DNA from 4 places in the Streptomyces sp. NPDC051018 genome. Region 3 is predicted to be linked to each of the others. Evidence: riboswitches for the same ligand, from Rfam matches in the RefSeq annotation. Region 3 holds a riboswitch; each other region holds the start of a gene.
What was found. A riboswitch is a leader RNA that binds a small molecule or an ion and turns the genes downstream of it on or off. The one in region 3 is predicted to bind cyclic di-AMP.

Region 1 (4,527 bases), on a different contig from region 3:
CGTGCGGCGCTTCTCCTCGGCCTCGGGGTCGATCATCGTGTACCCGGTCTCGCCGGGCAGCACATAGTGCAGATGTTCCCGGGCCAGCCGCCGGATGTACATCTCGTCCTGGAGGCGGGCCTTCTCGTCACGGAGCCGTTCGACCTGCTGTTCCGCCTCGGCCATACGGTCCCGCTGGTCGGCGATGTCGCCGCGCTGGGACACGTACTGCCGCATGGGGTACGCGAGCGCGACGACCAGCGAGCAGACGACCAGCACGAGGAACGCCGCACGGCCGGTGAGCCGGGAGCGGCGGGCCTGGCGCCGGGTCTGGGAGCGGTAGACACGGGCCGCGGTCTGCTCGCCGAGCAGCCTCAGCCTGGTCGCGGTGGAGAACCGGTCCCGGTCCTTCCCGGCCATCACTCGCCTCCCGTGTCCTTACGCGCGTACGTCCCCGGACACGGTACGGGACCGGGCCGGGGACGTACGAACGACTGGCAGGACCGGCGCCGGATCAGCCCTTGAAGCGGGGGAACGCGCTGCGCCCCGCGTAGACCGCCGCGTCGTCGAGGATCTCCTCGATGCGCAGCAGCTGGTTGTACTTGGCGACGCGCTCGGAGCGGGCCGGGGCGCCGGTCTTGATCTGGCCGCAGTTGGTGGCGACGGCGAGGTCGGCGATGGTGACGTCCTCGGTCTCACCGGAGCGGTGGGACATCATGCACTTGAAACCGTTGCGCTGGGCCAGCTCGACGGCGTCCAGGGTCTCGGTGAGCGAGCCGATCTGGTTGACCTTGACGAGGAGGGCGTTGGCGGCGCCGTCCTCGATGCCCCGGGCCAGGCGCTCCGGGTTGGTCACGAAGAGGTCGTCGCCGACAATCTGGACCTTGGAGCCGAGGCGCTCGGTGAGGACCTTCCAGCCCTCCCAGTCGTCCTCGAACAGCGGGTCCTCGATGGAGACCAGCGGGTAGGCCGCGGCCAGCTCCTCGTAGTACTCGGTCATCTCGGCGGCCGAGCGGGACTTGCCCTCGAACTCGTAGGCGCCGTCCTTGTAGAACTCGGACGCGGCGACGTCGAGCGCGAGCGCGATCTCCCTGCCGGGGGCGTACCCGGCTTCCTTGATCGCTTCGAGGATGAGGTCGAGCGCGGCGCGGTTGGAGTCGAGGTTCGGCGCGAAGCCGCCCTCGTCGCCGAGGCCGGTGGACAGGCCCTTCTGCTTCAGGACCTTCTTGAGGGTGTGGTAGACCTCGGTGCCCCAGCGCAGGGCCTCGGAGAAGGACTCCGCGCCGATCGGCGCGATCATGAACTCCTGGATGTCCACATTGGAGTCGGCGTGCGAGCCGCCGTTGAGGATGTTCATCATCGGAACGGGCAGCAGATGCGCGTTCGGGCCGCCGAGGTAGCGGAAGAGCGGCAGGTCGGACGCCTCGGACGCGGCGTGCGCCACGGCGAGGGAGACACCGAGGATGGCGTTGGCGCCGAGCGAGGACTTGTCCGGGGTGGCGTCCAGGTCGAACATCGCCTGGTCGATCAGGCGCTGCTCGGTGGCGTCGTAGCCGACCAGCTCCGGGCCGATCTGCTCGATGACGGCGAGGACGGCCTTCTCGACGCCCTTGCCCTGGTAACGGTCCTTGTCACCGTCGCGCAGCTCAAGGGCCTCGAACGCTCCGGTGGAGGCACCGGAGGGAACGGCGGCACGGCCGGTGCTTCCGTCGTCGAGGCCGACCTCGACCTCGACCGTGGGATTGCCTCGGGAGTCCAGGATTTCCCGGGCTACGACGACGTCGATGGACGGCACGAGCATCTCCTTCTGGGATGTGACGCTGGAAGTGCAGGGCCTCATCGGCCTTGCGGCACGAGCCTAACCGGCCGGGGGTCGTGGCCCTGTCGCTGCCCGCTCCCTGGGACGAAAAACGGCGTGAAGCGCGTCGGCGAGGGAGAAAAGGACGGGCGGACGGGTGATCACTACCCATCGGTAAGGCCCGTCGCGGGGGTACCGGGACCGCTCCGGGAGATGTACGCGGCGGGGGCGCGGGCATCCCGTCCGCCCGGCGGCTCGGGCGGATCACGGGAAAACCCCGGTCCGGCGCGTACGGGGGAAGCGCGTCGGACCGGGGTGCTCCGGTGCCCCGCCGGGGGCGGGTGCGTGCCGCGGACAGGTGCCGTGCCGCGGACAGGTGCCCCGCCGGGGGACGGGGCTCCGTGCTCCGGGCGGGTGCCTGTGCGGTCGGCGGATGCCGTGCGGAGTGCGGGGTCAGCTCAGGTGGAGCTGCTGGCCCGGGTAGATGACATCGGCGTCGTCCACGATGTCCTTGTTCAGCTCGAACAGCTTCTGCCAGCCGCCGTCGACGTTCTTCGCCTCGGCGATCTTGCTCAGGGTGTCGCCGGCCTTGACCTCGTACTCGCCGTCACCCTTCTGGAAGCCCTTGGCCTTGGCGGCGGGCTTCGGGGACTCCTGCTGCTGCGCCGGGGCGTGGGAGCGCTCGGAGCGGGTGGTCGGGGCCTCGGCGCGCTTCTGCGCGGGCTTCGACTGCTGGTGGGACTGGGACTGGGACTGCGACTGGGACTGCTGCGAGGAGCCGGAGCTGGAGGAGCCCGTGTACGCGGAGTTGGACAGGCCCACACCACAGCTCGGCCAGGCACCCTTGCCCTGGCCCGCGAGGACCTTCTCGGCGATCTCGATCTGCTGCGACTTGGACGCCTGGTGGGCGTTGGGGGCGTACGCGGTCCCGCCGAACGCGGCCCAGGTGGAGGACGAGAACTGGAGGCCGCCGTAGTAACCGTTGCCGGTGTTGATGGACCAGTTGCCGCCGGACTCGCACTGGGCGACCCGGTCCCACTCGGAGGCGGTGGCGGCGGAGGCGGAGGTGGCGCCGATCAGCGGTGCGGCGACGGCGGCACCGGTGATGCCGGCGAACGCGACGATCTTGGCGGCCTTGGACGGGCGGCGGTGCTTGCCCTTGCTGGAAAACAGCATGGAACGATCTCCTCACCGACGCCTGCGAGGTGAGCTGTCGGGTTCGGGCCAAGTGAGTTGCCCGGCCGCGCGTCCTGGCGCGCGGCTTCACCCCGAGCCGGGTGCCCGTCGTTCATCCTCGACGGACGGGTCCGGCACTTACCTTGGGTCCCCCGCTCCTGCCTTCGGCGCTCTGAGCGACGACTGTTCCCCCCGACCGACGGCAGGATTCGGCGTGACGGTCGACGGTGCCCGCGGTGGCGAGCGGTTCAGACCGTAGGCACACCTGTCCCGGATGTTCAAAGAGGCCCATCAGGGAAAAACCGCCCATCCCGCCACTGCCACAACCCGCGTTTCCGCAGGTCGAGTACGGAATGAAACATTCCGCCGGACGGGATGGGCCGGATTCGGCAAAGAGACCCATGTCTCACTTGCGCAGAATCGGACAAAGAGGTGTGAACCGGGGCGCGATTTCCGGGTGGATTCCCGCTACTCCGAGCCCAGTTCAAGGCTCTGACCGGGAAGGATGAGGTCCGGATCGGCGCCGACGGTCTCCCGGTTGGTCTCGTAGAGCGCGGGCCAGCCGCCCTCCAGCTTCTTCTCCTCCGCGATGGCCCAGAGGTTGTCGCCGGGCTTGACCGTGTAGGTGAGGGGCGGGACCTCCGCGGCGCCGGTACCGCCCGTCTGCTTCTGGTCGTTGGCGCCGGGGCGGGCCGCGGAGTCGCTCCGCGAGGCGCGATCGCCGTCCGTTCCACGGCTCTTGTCCGCACCACCCGGGCCGGTGGGCGCGGTGGGGTCGGCCGGGTCGGCGGAGGAGGAGCCGGTCGCCTCGGGCGCGGGCTCGGCGCCGGGCGTACCGCTGCCCGCGCTGCCGCCGCCGGGCGCGGCCGGGGCCGTCGCCCCCGGTGCGGGCGTCTTCTTTCCCGGTGCCTTCGCCCCGGGCGCCTTCTGCTCTCCGGGGGCCTTCTGCCCGGGAGCCGGGGTGCCGGAGGGAGCGCCGGACGGGGTACCGGAGGGTGCGGGCGCGGGCCCGGGGTCGACCGCCGCCCCCGTATCGGTGCCACCGGGCGCCAGCCCCGCGAGCGTGCCGCACGACGGCCACGCCTGGGGACCCTGCGCGGCAAGGACCTTCTCCGCGACGGCTATCTGCTGGGAGCGGCTGGCGAGATCGGGCCGGGCCGCGTACTCCGTACCGCCGAAGTCCTCCCAGACCTGCTGGGAGAACTGGAGTCCGCCGTAGTAGCCGTTGCCGGTGTTCGCGCTCCACAGGCCCGCGCTCTCGCACTCCGCGACCCGGTCCCACACCGCCCCGTCGACCGCGGACGCCGAGCCCGCGCCGAGGAGGGGGATCGCGATGGCGGATCCCGTCACCCCCGCGGCGACGACGATGGCAGGGGCCTGACGGGGACGGCGATGGCGACCATTTCCGGAGAGCATGCAGTTGCCTTTCACGTGACACCCGGGACGGGGGTGAAAGGTAGCGGCACCCGAACGTCTGTCACAAGTCGATGATGTGCAGATCACGCCCGAGTCACGGAATTGACTTTCCGTCAGTTGTATCGGTTCGCGAACTCCACGGGCAGGGTGCGCAGTCC
Region 2 (4,527 bases), on a different contig from region 3:
GCCTCGCGCTCGCAACCCTGCCCGTACCGCTGCTCGCCACCGTGTTCCGCTGGCTGGACCGGGTCGAACCGGGCCCCTGGCGCAATCTGGTGTTCGCGTTCGCCTGGGGCGCGTTCGCCGCGGCACTCGTCGCGATCATCGCGAACACGTTCGCGACCCGCTGGATAGCCACCACCACCGCCGACCCCACCAGCGCGGACGCTCTCGGGGCGACCGTGATCGCCCCCGTCGTGGAGGAGAGCGCGAAGGCCGCCGCGGTCCTGCTGATCTTCACCTTCCGGCGACGGGACTTCACCGGCCTCGTCGACGGAGTCGTGATCGCCGGTTTCACCGCGACCGGCTTCGCCTTCACCGAGAACATCCTCTATCTGGGCACCGCGTTCGACGAGGACCAGGAGACGGGCTCGTCGGGCTTCGCCTCGGTCACCGCGGCGACCTTCTTCGTACGGATCGTCATGTCCCCGTTCGCGCATCCGCTGTTCACGGTGCTGACCGGTCTGGGTTTCGGTCTCGCCGCCCTGGCGGCGCGGCGCGCGCGGGTGCGGCGGATCGCGCTGCCGCTCACCGGACTCGTGCTGGCGATCGGCATGCACGCGGTGTGGAACGGCTCGGCCTCGCTGCTCGGCCCCTGGGGCTTCTATGTGGTGTACGGGGTGTTCATGGTCCCCGTCTTCGGACTGCTCACCTGGCTGACGATCTGGTCCCGGCAGCGCGAACTGCGCACGATCTCCGCCCAGCTGCCCGCCTACGCGGCCGCCGGCTGGCTGTCACCCAACGAGCCGCCGGCCCTGTCGTCCATGAAGGCCCGCAGGACCGCGCGGGAGATCGCCCGGCGTACGCACGGACCGGGCGCGGCGCACGCGGTGGCGGAGTACCAGCGGTTCGCGACCTCGCTGGCGTTTCTGCGCCACCGGGCCGAGCGGGGTGCCGCGGACCCGGACTTCACCGAGCGGGAGCAGGAACTGCTGCACCACATGTGGCAGCGCAAGGGGATGGCGGGCCCGGCGCTGACCTACGCGGCCCGCGCGACGGGACGGGTGTGGGTGCCGCCCCCGCACCGCGACTACGAGGGGTTCAACCCGTACCGCATCTGAGCCGGTGTGCCCCCACGGCTCGTACGGGAGCGGCCGAGGGGGCGGAAGTGGGAGAGGGTACGGCACCGGCAGCCCTGGCATCGGGGGGTATGCGCCAGGGCTGCCGGAGTTCGGTGATCCGGGCCATCGAGGTGGTCCGGACGGTTGGGCACTCCGTACCGATCCGTTCGGTTCGGCGGTACGGGTCGCGCAGAAGTGGGTCCGTTACGCCGTCCCCTGCCTGGACCCGACGACAGTACAGGCACGAGGACGGACGCAGGCACGAGGACAGGGATGGGGACGAGCACGGGAAGGGACTCAGGTACGGCTCGCCCTGGACGTGTCTCCCGGTCACCGGGGCAGGGAGAGTTCCCGCCGGATCAGAGGGTGAGGCCCTTGCTCCGCAGCCAGGACGCCGGGTCGATCGTGCTCCCGCCGGGCGTCTTGACCTCGAGGTGCAGATGGGCGCCGGTCACATTGCCGGTCGCGCCGACGCGGCCAATCGTTTCGCCCGAGCCGACCTTCTGGCCCGCGCTCGCGTTGATGGACGACAGGTGCGCGTACATCACCTCCGTACCGTCGTTCAGCTCCAGCACGATGCGGTAGCCGTACGACCCGGACCAGCCCGCAGCCTTGATGGTGCCGCTGGTCACGGCCTTGACGGGGGTGCCCGTCGGGGCGGCGAAGTCGAGGCCGGTGTGCTGGCCCGAGGACCAGAGCGAGCCCGACTGGCCGAAGGAGGAGGTGATCGTGTACGAGGAGGTCGGCAGCGAGAAGCTCTTCGCGAGCTTGGCGAGACGCTCGGCCTCCGCCTTGGCCTTCGCCTCCGCCTCGGCCTTCTTCTTCTTGGCCTCCGCCTCGGCCCTGGCCTTGGCCTCCGCCTTCCTCGCCTCGGCGGCGGCCTTCTCGGCCGCGGCCCTCTCCTCCGCGGCCTTCTTCTCCGCGTCCGCCTGGGACTGCTGCTGCTCGGCCTGCTGAAGGATGCGGGAGCGCAGGGCCTCACCGGCGCCCTGGGCCTGGTCACTCGTCCCGGCGCCCTCGGTGGCCTCGGCAGCGCTGCCGCCGATGGTGCCCATCGCGGCGAGCGCGGTGCCGGCGTCACCGTCACCGCCACCGGAGTCCTCGGACGGCTTCAGGCCGTCGGGCAGGTTCTCCGCGAAGCCGTCGGGGAGGGAGATGGAGACCGCGGGCTTGTTCTGCGCGGTGGCGATACCACCCGCGCCGACCGCCGCGATCACCCCGACACCGAGCACCGTGGAGCTGCGGGCGATTCCGCCCCGCTGCTTCATGACACGGTGGCGGCCACGCACCGGACGGACTGAGTCCGCCGTGGGGTTCCACTCTCCGAAGGACCGTTCGGCCCCTTCTCGGCTGAAGACACCGGACCTGGCGGGTGCCTCCGGGGCAGGACTGTTGGACGCCACTGAGGCGTTCTCCTTTCCTTCCTTCTCGCCTACCGGGTTAGCTGACGGGTTCGGAGCAGGAAGGTCTCCTACGAGTTCCTCCGCAGGGTGCGAAGGCGCCCGATTCACCCCAAAAGGTGGTTCCCCGGTTCCCTTGCGGGATTCGGCGCACGCGCACGGCGCCGTCCTGACGACGGCTGGGACAACCGCGCTGCGTTATCGAACGTTAATAGACACGGGGACCGGATTCCAAGCCGTTCCGGTGGATCGCTCGTGACCGGGCGCCGGACCAACCGGGACACAAGCGACCGGAGTCGGGCGACTTGATGCCCACTCGGCCGACATCACATCGCTGATGGTTCATCACATGCCGAACAGAAGGCCGTACTTCACTACCCGCAGTACGGGGGCCGGGATGAGAACAGTTTCATCGAGGCGTTGCCCGCCCCTCATCACCGGAGACCGTCCGGCGCTCCCGGCTGTGGGACAACCGACACCGTTCTCCGGCGTGTCGGCTGCCGTTCACCCGCCCGGGTGAGGGCCAGCATCGCCATGTCGTCCGTGGCGCCGCCGCCCGTATGCCGGCGTACATCCTCGACCAGGGCGTCCAGCAGCTCCCCCGGGCCGGGAAAAATCCGGCCGGCCAGCCGGATGCCGGGCTCGTAGAAGACCCCGGCCGCGTTTCTTGCCTCGGAGAGCCCGTCCGTGTAGATCAGCAGGGTGGATCCCGCCGGCAGGGGATACTCCTCGGCCCGGTCCGGCCACTCCCCCAGCTCGCCCATGCCGAGCGGCAGCGCGGGCTCACGCGGCGCCAGCTCCTCCAGCAGACCGTCACCGTGCAGCATCAGCGGCTCGGGATGACCCCTGTTCACCAGGCGTACGGCGCCCCGCCCCCGTGGGATCTCCGCGAGTACGGCGGTGGCGAACCCCTCGAACGTGTCCAGGCTGCCCCGCCTCTTGGCCTCACGGACGAGCGCTCGTTCCAGTCGCTCGGCCACACCCTCCAGCGAACTCTCCTGCTCGGCCGCCTCCCTGAATGCGCCGATGATCACGGCCACCGTCTCAACGGCCCCCAGCCCCTTCCCCCGTACGTCCCCCACCACCAGCCGCACACCGTGCGGAGTGTCCTGCACGGCGTAGAGGTCGCCCCCGATGAAGGCGTCGGCGAGCGCGGCCTCGTACCGCGCGGCGATCTGGAGCCCGCCGATCTCCTCGGCGGGCGTGGGCAGCACGGCGCGCTGCGCGGCCTCGGCGATGACCCGCGCCGAGGCGAGCCGCTGCCCGCTGCGGCGCACGACCCGGTTGATCAGTAAGGCGAGCAGCGAGACGGTGACCACGGTGGTCAGCTCGGTGTATCCGGCGGACTGCGTGAGCGTCTTGTCGTACAGATGCAGCGACAGCTCCGCGAGGGACGCCGTGATCCCGGTCAGCAGGGTGTTGGTCCAGGAGAAGAAGGGGGCCGCGACCAGCGGGGCCGCGGCGAACAGCGGCACGCCGGTGAAGTTCTCCGGCGCCAGCAGGTCATGGGTCACCCCGCCGACGATCATCAGCACCGGCAGTACGCGGAGGAAGCGGCGGGCGCCGAATCCACTGCGCTGCTCCACGTCCGCCAAGGGTGCACTCCTCCCCGGTCCGCCCGCGCGGCAGCGGCCCGGTACCGCGCCCCCTCCAGGTTCGCCCCAACCGGGCCGGGGAGCGAGCCGCCATCGGCCGAATGGGGTACGGACACGACCTCCGGCCACCGGTTCCGATTCCGGTTCCGGTTCTGGACCGGGTCGATGTCTGGAACGGGCTACCGCTTGTAGCTCTGGCTCTGGCTCCGATTCCGGTTCCTGCTCCAGTTCCGGTTCGGGTTCCGTCAGGTGCTGACCGTCGGGCCGGGGCCTTGTCACACCGCACGAGCGGGGGTGCGCAACGCCGTCGTACAGGGTCATGGGCTCCGTGGATCGGCCATGCGCCGGGGGACGGACGACGAGTGTGACGTCGGCACACGTCGGCGGGGAGGGCAAGCCGTGGGACAACACGCCGATGGCCCGGCACTCCATCGAGTG
Region 3 (4,527 bases):
CGCCGTCACCGACTCGGTGTTCTCGGTCGACGGCGACGCCGCGCCGCTGCCCCGCCTCGCGGAGATCTGCCGCCGGGCGGGGGCCGCGCTGGTCGTGGACGACGCGCACGGCTTCGGTGTCCTCGGCGACGGCGGACGCGGCGCCCTGAGCGCCGCCGGGCTCGCGGGCGCCCCCGGGACGGTCGCGATGCTCACCCTCTCCAAGTCCCTCGGCAGCCAGGGCGGCGCGGTCCTCGGACCGGCCCCGGTCATCGACCATCTGGTCAACGCCGCCCGGACGTTCATCTTCGACACGGGTCTCGCCCCCGCCGCCGCGGGCGCCGCTCTGGCCGCGCTGCGCCTGCTGGGCCGGGAACCCGAACGGGCGGCCCGTGTGCGCACGGTGGCCGCGACCCTGCACACCCTGCTGACATCGCGGGGGCTGACGGCCGTACGCCCGGACGCCGCCGTGGTCTCCGTCAGGGCGCCGTCGCCCGAGGCCGCCGTGCGCTGGGCCGCCGACTGCCGGTCACAGGGACTGGCAGTCGGCTGCTTCCGTCCGCCGTCGGTGCCGGACGGGGTCTCACGGCTCCGGCTGACGGCCCGCGCCGATGTGACCGACCGTCAGGCCCGGTGGGCGGTCGCGACCGTGGTGCGGACGGCTCCGCCCGGGGCCTTCACCGGGGCTCTCAGCGGGGCCGCGCCGGTCAGCTGACGCTCCCCGCGCCGACCGCGATCACAAAGCGGTCCCAGGCCCGCGGCGAGAAGCGCAGCGGCCGCCGGGACACCTTCTTGGAGTCCCGTACGGCCAGGGTGTCGTCGGGGAGCCTGGCCGCCTCGACGCAGTTGTTCATGCCGGTGCTGCGGCTGCTGCGCCGCCACATTAAGACGCTGTCGTGGTTCACGGGGGCGCCGTACGGGTGAGGGGCGGACACCGGGCCCGGTGTTGCGGGAGAGACGTGCGCCGGGGCGGCGGCTGCGGAGTCGGCGGATACACGGGCGAGTGCGGGGTCGATGTGCGCGAGGCGATCGGACATGGAGCCTCCCTAAGCGTCATCCATGAGCGTGGCGATGAGATCCAGGGAATCCACCGCGGACAGGGCACGCGCCTGCATGGTCGTGAAGGCGGCGCTGTACACCTCACGGTCTTCTGCCCGCTCCAGATGGAGGCTACTCGTCAAGTGGTCAAGAACGACCACATCCAGATCAGAAGTGTTCGGAAAGGAGAAGATAACGAAAGAGCTGGCGAGTCCGACATAAGCGCCGACGGAGAACGGCAGCACCTGGAGCCGTACATGCGGAAGCCGGGCCGAGCGGACCAGCTCCCTCAGCTGCTCCCGCATCACCCGCGGCCCCCCGACCTGCCGTCGCAGCGCCGCCTCGTCGAGGACGACCCGGAGCTTCAGCGGATCCCTCGCGCGCAGCACCGCCTGCCGGGTGATCCGCACCTCCGCCAGCGATTCGACGGTCGCCTCCGGCAGATCCTCCAGCGTCGCCCGGGTCACCGCCCGCGCGTACGCCGGGGTCTGGAGCAGCCCCGGCACCACCGAGGTCTCCAGCGTGCGCACCGAGCACGCCTGGGCCTCCAGGGAGATGAAGTCGCGGTACTCGGGCGGCAGCAGCCCCCGGTACGCGTACCACCAGGGCGTGCCCGAGCCGCCTGCCGCGCCCGCGAGTGTCTCCAGCAGCGTCCGCAGACGGGGGTCGTCGACCTCGTACACATCGAGGAGCAGCCGGACATCGGTGGCCTTGACACCGCTGGCGCCGGTCTCGATCCGGCTCACCTTCGACTGGTGCCAGCCGGCCAGCGCCCCGGCGCTGCGGCTGGTCAGCCCCGCCGCATGGCGCAGCTTGCGGAGTTCTTCGCCCAGTTTGCGGCGGCGCACCGCGGGGCCGTGCTGCATCGGGGATTCCTTCCGCTCGGTTGATCCACGGTCCGGCGCCGGCCTTACGGCCGGTCGCGCCGGACCGTCGGACAGAGTTGTGAGTGTGGGTCCAAACGCGGTTTCGCGCGGCAGAGTTCACCGCTTTGGGCGACAGATATATGCATATCTTGGTGGATCACCACTCGCGGCGGCGCGATGAGTGGCAGTCTGGCGCGAAGCGCAATCCGTGGCCGCCCAGCGCACTCCATCCGCTACGAAGTCGGAGCACGGCCGCGGTGGGAAAGGGACAGCGTCGCCATGGCAGATCAACAGGAAGCATCCATCACTCTGCCGAGCGATCCCGCTTCGGTGTCGGTGGCACGGAGGTATGTCACCGACGTCGTATCCGAGTGGGGTCTGCCCGCCGGCAGCGAGACCGTCGACACGGTCCGGCTGATCGTCTCGGAGCTCACCACCAATGCGGTCCAGCACACCTTCGGCCAGTCGCCCACCTTCACGGTGGATCTGACGCTGGAGCGGGACGAGGAGCTGCGCATCGGGGTGACGGACAGTCACCCGCGCTGGCCCCAGCGGCTGCCCGCGGCGGTACGGCAGGACAACGGGCGGGGGATGGTCATCATCCGCAGCCTCACCGCGCAGTCGGGCGGACGGCTCTCGGTCACCCCCACCCCCGAGGGCGGCAAGACCGTCTGGATCGCCCTGCCGTGGACCGCGGCCGTACGGAACTGATCACCCGGCCGGGTGGTCCGGCTGTCGGCTGGGCGCAGGGAGCAGCGCGGCGCGCATCCCGGGGCCGGGTTCCCGCCGCGCGGCCGAAGGGGCGGGCGGCGCAGTGCGCCGAGCCCCCGGGACGCCGTGTGTCCCGGGCCCGGGGAGGCCGGGGCACCTGCCGGGAGCCCTTTCGAAAACGGCGCGTTCACGCCGGTACGCCGGCCACCGGGGACACCCGGCGACCGGCTTACGGCTGCTGACGGCAGACGGTCAGCGCACCCGTCCGTACCAGACGCTCTTGCTCCAGATCTTGTCCAGCTTCACCCACGACCCCGTCTTGGGGGAGTGCCAGATCTTTCCCTTTCCGGCGTAGATGCCCACGTGGTAGACCCTCTTGCCCGAGTGGAAGAAGACCAGATCCCCCACCTGCCGGCTGGATGCCGAGACCTTGCGGGTCGAGTTGTACTGCTGCTGGGCGGTCCGTGGCAGCTTCTTGCCCGCCTTCTTGTACGAGTAGAGCGTGAGGCCCGAGCAGTCGAAGCGCGAGGGGCCCACGGCGCCGTACTTGTACGGGGCCCCCTTCTTCGACGCCGCGATCTTGAGCGCCTTCCCCGCGTGTGCCGTGGCCGCTTGTGCCTCGGACGTGCCGCCCGGCACGAGCAGGGAGCCGCCGAGCGCGGCGAGGGTCAGGGCCGAAACGGCGCCCGCCCGGCTGATCAGAAACGGGACGTTCATCTGCGCACTCATGCGCAACCCTTCGTCAGCCGCCTGTGAAGGATGACCTGTCGGGTTCGGGCGGACGAAGGTGCCCGGCCGCGCTGGCGCGGCTTCACCCCGAGGAACGGATCCGGACGGTTCCGGCTGTCCCGTAATGCTCGGGTCCTCCACTCCTGCCGAAGCACTCCTGTCGACCAGTCGTCCGGAACAGCGGCAGGACTCGGCGTCCGTCCGGACCGCCCCGCCGAGGTGACGGGGGCTTGTCGTCCCAGGGATCTTGACCTACGGCGAGGCGGAATTCCGAGCCAAAACGGCGATATGTGAGTTTCAACACGAATGGGCTGTTCGGGTGGACGTGCCGTCTACAGGCATCGGAACTCGACGGCCGAGGAGGCCCGTACCAGCGAAGGAGCAAGGCGCTCCGCTTGCTTGCCGGTTGGCATGCGCAACTCGACCGTAGCCGCTCGCCGGGAAGCGACTACATCAATTGGGGGACCATTACTGGTACTCAACCAGCGGTTGACAGTTGCCACCGATTCCGCCGACGGGCGGGATCCGATGGAAGTGCCGTCCGGAATGCTCCCTTTTGGCGTATTCGCCGTCGAGAATCCTCAACGCCCCGCCGTGCGTGGCCGCGTGGACCTCGCTCTCGCCCCGGCGGTGTGGGGGCTCCCGTGCGTCCGCGGCGCGGTCGCACGGCCGGCGAGTGGCTGTGCGGGGGAAATCCATGGTCAGGGCATGTTCTGTCGTGACGGGCGCGGCCGCCCGGGGTGGAGCAATACGGCGTCCCGGCCGATTGATCACAACTGCGTCACTACCGGAAAGTACGTCCCGCCGGAGGGGAATCGGCACCACTACGGTCGGGCCTTCGGCAATCATCCTTTGGGGGGATACGTGAGCTGGGGTCAGCAGCCGCATGGGCAACCGACGGGGCAGTGGGGGCAGCGGCAGGCAGGGGGCCCGGCGCCCGGGAAGCGGCCGGGATGGGCGCGCAAGCGTGTGATCGTCCCCGCGGGCGCCTTCCTCTTCCTCATCGGTATCGGCATCGGCGCGGCGGGGAACGGCGGTACCCAGAAGGCGGGCGACGCCGGGGCCGCGCCGACCGCCACCGCGACCGCCACGGTCACCGCGCCGGCCGCGGCGGGGGCCAAAGCGCCGCCCGGACCCACGGTCACCAGGACGGTCACGGCGAAGCCCGTCGGCGACACCGCGAAGAAGCCGGAGAGAAAGCCCC
Region 4 (4,527 bases), on a different contig from region 3:
GATGAAGACGATGGGGCAGGGCACGGCCCGCTTCACCCCGGGCATGCTCCACGGCGCGCTGACGATGCTGGTCACGGGAGTGGCGCTGGTCGGGCTGAACCAGGCGGACGACCAGACGGTCAACAACGTCAAGATCGGCGTCAAGATGGCGGTGCTGGTGGTGATCCTGGGCCTGGTGTACGTCAAGCGGGACGAGGAAACGGTGGACAAGGCCCTGTTCGGCGCGGTCGGCGGCCTCACGATGGTGAACATCTTCATCGCGACCCTCTGGACCTGAGCCGCCCCGCCGCGGGCACGGCGAGGCGAGGGGCACGGACGTCCGCGGGCCTGCGCGGGCATACGCGGGTATCTACGGACGACGGTGTACGGGCGGATCCGACCGCGACCGGTCCCGGGCACGCGCCGGCGTCAGGCGGGGCGCACGCTGCTGTGGATCGGCATGGAGAAGATCGACTCCTCGCGGACCTTCGCGCCGGGTTTCGGCGCGTGGATCATCTTGCCGCCGCCCGTGTAGATACCGACATGGCTGGTGTCGTCGTAGAAGAAGACCAGGTCACCGGGGCGCAGATCCTTGGTCGCCACCCGGGTGCCGGTCTTCACCTGGTCCCAGGTGGTGCGCGGGAGGGTCACGCCCGCCGACTTCCAGGCCGCCTGTGTCAGCCCGGAGCAGTCGTACGAGCTGGGCCCGGCCGCGCCCCAGACGTACGGCTTGCCGAGCTGGGCGCGGGCGAAGGAGAGGACCTTGCCGGCCTTGGCGGTGGAGCTGCCGGAGCCCGGTCCCGGCCGTGACCCCTGGCCCGTACCCGAGCCGGATCCCGTACCGGAGCCGCTTCCCGTGCCGGAGCCCGTGCCGCTGCCGGGCTGCCCGCTCTGCTCGCGCTGCTTCTCCAGGCGCTTGCGCTCCTCCTGAGCCCGCTGCCGCTCCCGGGCCTCCTGCTCGGCCTTGGCCTCGGCCCGGCGGCGGGCCTCGGCCTCCTTCTCGCGCTCGATCGCCGCGAGCCGGGCCTTCTCCTCGGCCGTCAGCTTCGACAGCAGCGAGCGCGCCTCGGCCAGCTTCGCCTGCACCCGCTGCTTGCCGTTGCGCAGGGTCTCCTGCGACTCCGCGAGTGATTCCAGGCTCCGCGCGGCCCGCTCCCGCTGCTCGGCGGCCTCGGTCCGCTGGGTCTCGTAGTCGGCTATGACCTCGCGCTGACGGTCCGTCATCCGGTCCATCAAGTGGTTCTGGTCGAAGAACTGCTGCGGGCTGTCCGCGAACATCAGCGCGGCGGTCGGGCTGACCGCGCCCGTGCGGTACTGGGCCGCGGCGTAGGAGCCGAGTGTCCGGCGGGACTCGTTCAGTCTGTCCGCGCGCTTCGCCGTGTCGTCGAGCAGCCGGTCCACCTCGCGCCGCTTCTCGGCGGTCGCCTCCTTGGCCCTGTTGAACTCCTGGGTCGCGGTCCCCGCCTGCCGGTAGAGGTCGTCGACCTTCTTCTGCACCTCCTCGACGGAGGGCTTCGGCTCCGGCGCGTCCGGCGCGGCGGAGGCGTTCCCCGCCGACAGCAGACCGACGGACGCGAGTGCCGCGGAGGTGATACCGGCGGCCGTCAGGGGTTTCGAGGTGAGCGCGGTAAGACTGCGGGGCTTGCGATGCGACGCCAACGCCGGCATCTCCTTCTTCCGTTGACCGCCTACCGGGTTAGCTGTCGGGTTCGGGCGGAACGGAAGGTCGCCCTACGGACCAGTCATTTCAGGCCAGTCCGATTCACCCCGGTTGTGCATGGTGGGTCCCCGGTTTCGAACTTCCTTGGGGGAAGCCCGAATTCGACGTGGCCGCCCGCTTGGCGTGGATCGCCGTGGGGGTACGGGCCGCCTGATCGAGCACGCTAGCAACCGTGTGGCCGCGGTGAAGGCCGATGTTCGATATTCCCGATACTTTTCTGTGACCTTGGCGTCGAGGGTGCACGGGCGCGGGGACGCCCGGCCGATGACCGAAAGAGGTCGCCCGGCCACCCCGGGTGCGCGGGCGCGGGGGCTCCCGGAACCGTATCCGCGTGACGGCGGAGCCGCCCTCCGGGGACCCGGACGAGGACACGATCACCGCTGGTCACGGCCGTGGCGGTGGTGGTGGCAGCCGTGATGGCGGTCGTATCGCGGTGCCGGCCGCGGTATGCCCGTCGCGCCTCCCCGGAGCCGTCCCGCCCGGCACGCCTGCCCCGCCCGGAGGCGCCTCGCCCGGAGCCCGCCCGCCTTACCGGACCCGCGTCCCCCCGCCCGCCTCACCGGACCCGTCACCGGGGGCGGGGCCGTGCTCCACGAGGCCCGTGCCGGCGGCATGTCCGTATGCCCGTATCCGTACGGTCCCCGGGTGCGTACAGTACGCAACGACCGGGCCGTACCGGTGTGATCACCGTGTCCTGACGCCTCCCGGCGGCCCCGCGGCCGATGCGGCGGCGGGCTGTCAGTGCCGAGGCATAAACTCGGAGAGCGATGAGCAGCCTCTTTGACGAAGACTTCCTGGCGAACCTCCGGCGCACCCCGGAGGAGCCCCCGCCGCCGCCCGAGGACCACGAGGGTCCCGGGGGCCCGGCCCGGGAGGAGATTCCGGACGATCTCTTCCAGGGCGCGTTCGACGTACCCCCCGCCAGAGGCGCGTACCACCGCGACGGCGCGCCCCGGACGGTCGTGGACCCCGAAGCCCTGCTCGACGGGCTGAACGAACAGCAGCGCGCCGCCGTCGTGCACACCGGCTCCCCCCTGCTCATCGTCGCCGGGGCCGGATCCGGGAAGACCCGGGTGCTCACCCACCGGATCGCCCACCTCCTGGCGACCCGCAGCGTCCACCCCGGGCAGATACTGGCGATCACCTTCACCAACAAGGCCGCCGGTGAGATGAAGGAGCGCGTCGAGCAGCTCGTCGGCCCGCGCGCCAACGCGATGTGGGTCTCGACGTTCCACAGCGCCTGCGTCCGTATCCTGCGCCGCGAGTCCAAGAAGCTCGGCTTCACCTCGTCGTTCTCGATCTACGACGCGGCCGACTCCAAGCGGCTGATGGCCCTGGTCTGCCGTGATCTGGACCTGGATCCCAAGAAGTTCCCGCCCAAGTCCTTCAGCGCCCAGATCTCTAATCTGAAGAACGAGCTGATCGACGAGGAGAGTTACGCCGACCAGGCCGCCGGCTCCGGGGGCGGCTTCGAGAAGACGCTCGCCGAGGCGTACCGGATGTACCAGGCGCGGCTGCGTGAGGCCAACGCCCTGGACTTCGACGACATCATCATGACGACCGTCCATCTCCTCCAGGCGTTCCCGGACGTCGCCGAGCACTACCGGCGGCGCTTCCGTCATGTCCTCGTCGACGAGTACCAGGACACCAACCACGCCCAGTACACCCTCGTACGCGAACTGGTGGGCACCGGATACGAGGATCTGCCGCCCGCCGAGCTGTGTGTCGTCGGCGACGCCGACCAGTCGATCTACGCCTTCCGCGGGGCGACCATCCGGAACATCCTCCAGTTCGAGGAGGACTACCCCCAGGCGACGACCATCCTGCTGGAGCAGAACTACCGCTCCACACAGACGATCCTGTCCGCCGCCAACGCCGTCATCGAGCGCAATGAGAGCCGCCGCCCCAAGAACCTGTGGACCAACGCGGGCGCGGGCGCGCAGATCACCGGCTATGTCGCCGACACCGAGCACGACGAGGCCCAGTTCGTCGCCGACGAGATCGACCGGCTCACCGACGCGGGCGACGCGAAGGCGGGCGACGTGGCCGTCTTCTACCGTACGAACGCCCAGTCCCGTGTCTTCGAGGAGATCTTCATCCGCGTCGGCCTGCCCTACAAGGTCGTCGGCGGTGTCCGCTTCTACGAGCGCAAGGAGGTCCGGGACGTTCTCGCCTATCTGCGCGTCCTGGCCAACCCCGAGGACAACGTCCCGCTGCGCCGCATCCTCAATGTGCCCAAGCGCGGTATCGGCGACCGGGCGGAGGCGATGATCGACGCGCTCGCGCTGCGCGAGAAGATCACCTTCCCCCAGGCGCTGCGGCGCGTGGACGAGGCGTACGGCATGGCGGCCCGCTCCGCGAACGCGGTCAAGCGCTTCAACGTTCTGATGGAGGACCTGCGGACGATCACCGAGTCCGGCGCGGGACCCGCCGTGGTCCTGGAGGCCGTCCTGGAGCGCACCGGCTATCTCGCCGAACTCCAGGCGTCGACCGACCCGCAGGACGAGACCCGGATCGAGAACCTCCAGGAACTGGCCGCGGTGGCCCTGGAGTTCGAGCAGGCGCGGGGCGAGGAGGAGGGCACGGGCACCCTCGCCGAGTTCCTGGAGCAGGTCGCGCTCGTCGCAGACTCGGACCAGATCCCCGACGAGGACGAGGAAGGCTCCGGTGTCATCACCCTGATGACCCTGCACACCGCCAAGGGCCTCGAATTCCCGGTGGTGTTCCTGACCGGCATGGAGGACGGTGTCTTCCCGCACATGCGCGCCCTCGGCCAGACCAAGGAGCTGGAGGAGGAGCGCCGGCTCGCGTACGTCGGCATCACCCGC

Region 1: linked by a shared signal. The riboswitch ahead of ACIBCM_RS27345 (transglycosylase family protein) and the one ahead of ACIBCM_RS24440 (C40 family peptidase) in region 3 are both predicted to bind cyclic di-AMP.
Region 2: linked by a shared signal. The riboswitch ahead of ACIBCM_RS32925 (M23 family metallopeptidase) and the one ahead of ACIBCM_RS24440 (C40 family peptidase) in region 3 are both predicted to bind cyclic di-AMP.
Region 4: linked by a shared signal. The riboswitch ahead of ACIBCM_RS32545 (NlpC/P60 family protein) and the one ahead of ACIBCM_RS24440 (C40 family peptidase) in region 3 are both predicted to bind cyclic di-AMP.

Annotation. Positions count from the first base shown of each region.
Region 1 is NZ_JBITFN010000019.1:12,764-17,290, forward strand. It holds gene ACIBCM_RS27335 (septum formation initiator family protein) at 1-399, opposite strand, end outside; gene eno (phosphopyruvate hydratase) at 494-1,780, opposite strand; gene ACIBCM_RS27345 (transglycosylase family protein) at 2,231-2,953, opposite strand; cyclic di-AMP (ydaO/yuaA leader) riboswitch at 2,958-3,133, opposite strand; gene ACIBCM_RS27350 (transglycosylase family protein) at 3,422-4,369, opposite strand; gene ACIBCM_RS27355 (cytochrome P450) at 4,483-4,527, opposite strand, start outside.
Region 2 is NZ_JBITFN010000030.1:55,086-59,612, reverse strand. It holds gene ACIBCM_RS32930 (PrsW family intramembrane metalloprotease) at 1-1,094, shown strand, start outside; gene ACIBCM_RS32925 (M23 family metallopeptidase) at 1,454-2,497, opposite strand; cyclic di-AMP (ydaO/yuaA leader) riboswitch at 2,509-2,655, opposite strand; gene ACIBCM_RS32920 (PP2C family protein-serine/threonine phosphatase) at 2,929-4,089, opposite strand.
Region 3 is NZ_JBITFN010000015.1:95,134-99,660, reverse strand. It holds gene ACIBCM_RS24460 (8-amino-7-oxononanoate synthase) at 1-694, shown strand, start outside; gene ACIBCM_RS24455 (DUF397 domain-containing protein) at 687-863, opposite strand; gene ACIBCM_RS24450 (helix-turn-helix domain-containing protein) at 1,026-1,883, opposite strand; gene ACIBCM_RS24445 (ATP-binding protein) at 2,163-2,594, shown strand; gene ACIBCM_RS24440 (C40 family peptidase) at 2,847-3,323, opposite strand; cyclic di-AMP (ydaO/yuaA leader) riboswitch at 3,327-3,487, opposite strand; gene ACIBCM_RS24435 (PASTA domain-containing protein) at 4,293-4,527, shown strand, end outside.
Region 4 is NZ_JBITFN010000029.1:60,951-65,477, reverse strand. It holds gene ACIBCM_RS32550 (hypothetical protein) at 1-277, shown strand, start outside; gene ACIBCM_RS32545 (NlpC/P60 family protein) at 409-1,647, opposite strand; cyclic di-AMP (ydaO/yuaA leader) riboswitch at 1,649-1,816, opposite strand; gene pcrA (DNA helicase PcrA) at 2,467-4,527, shown strand, end outside.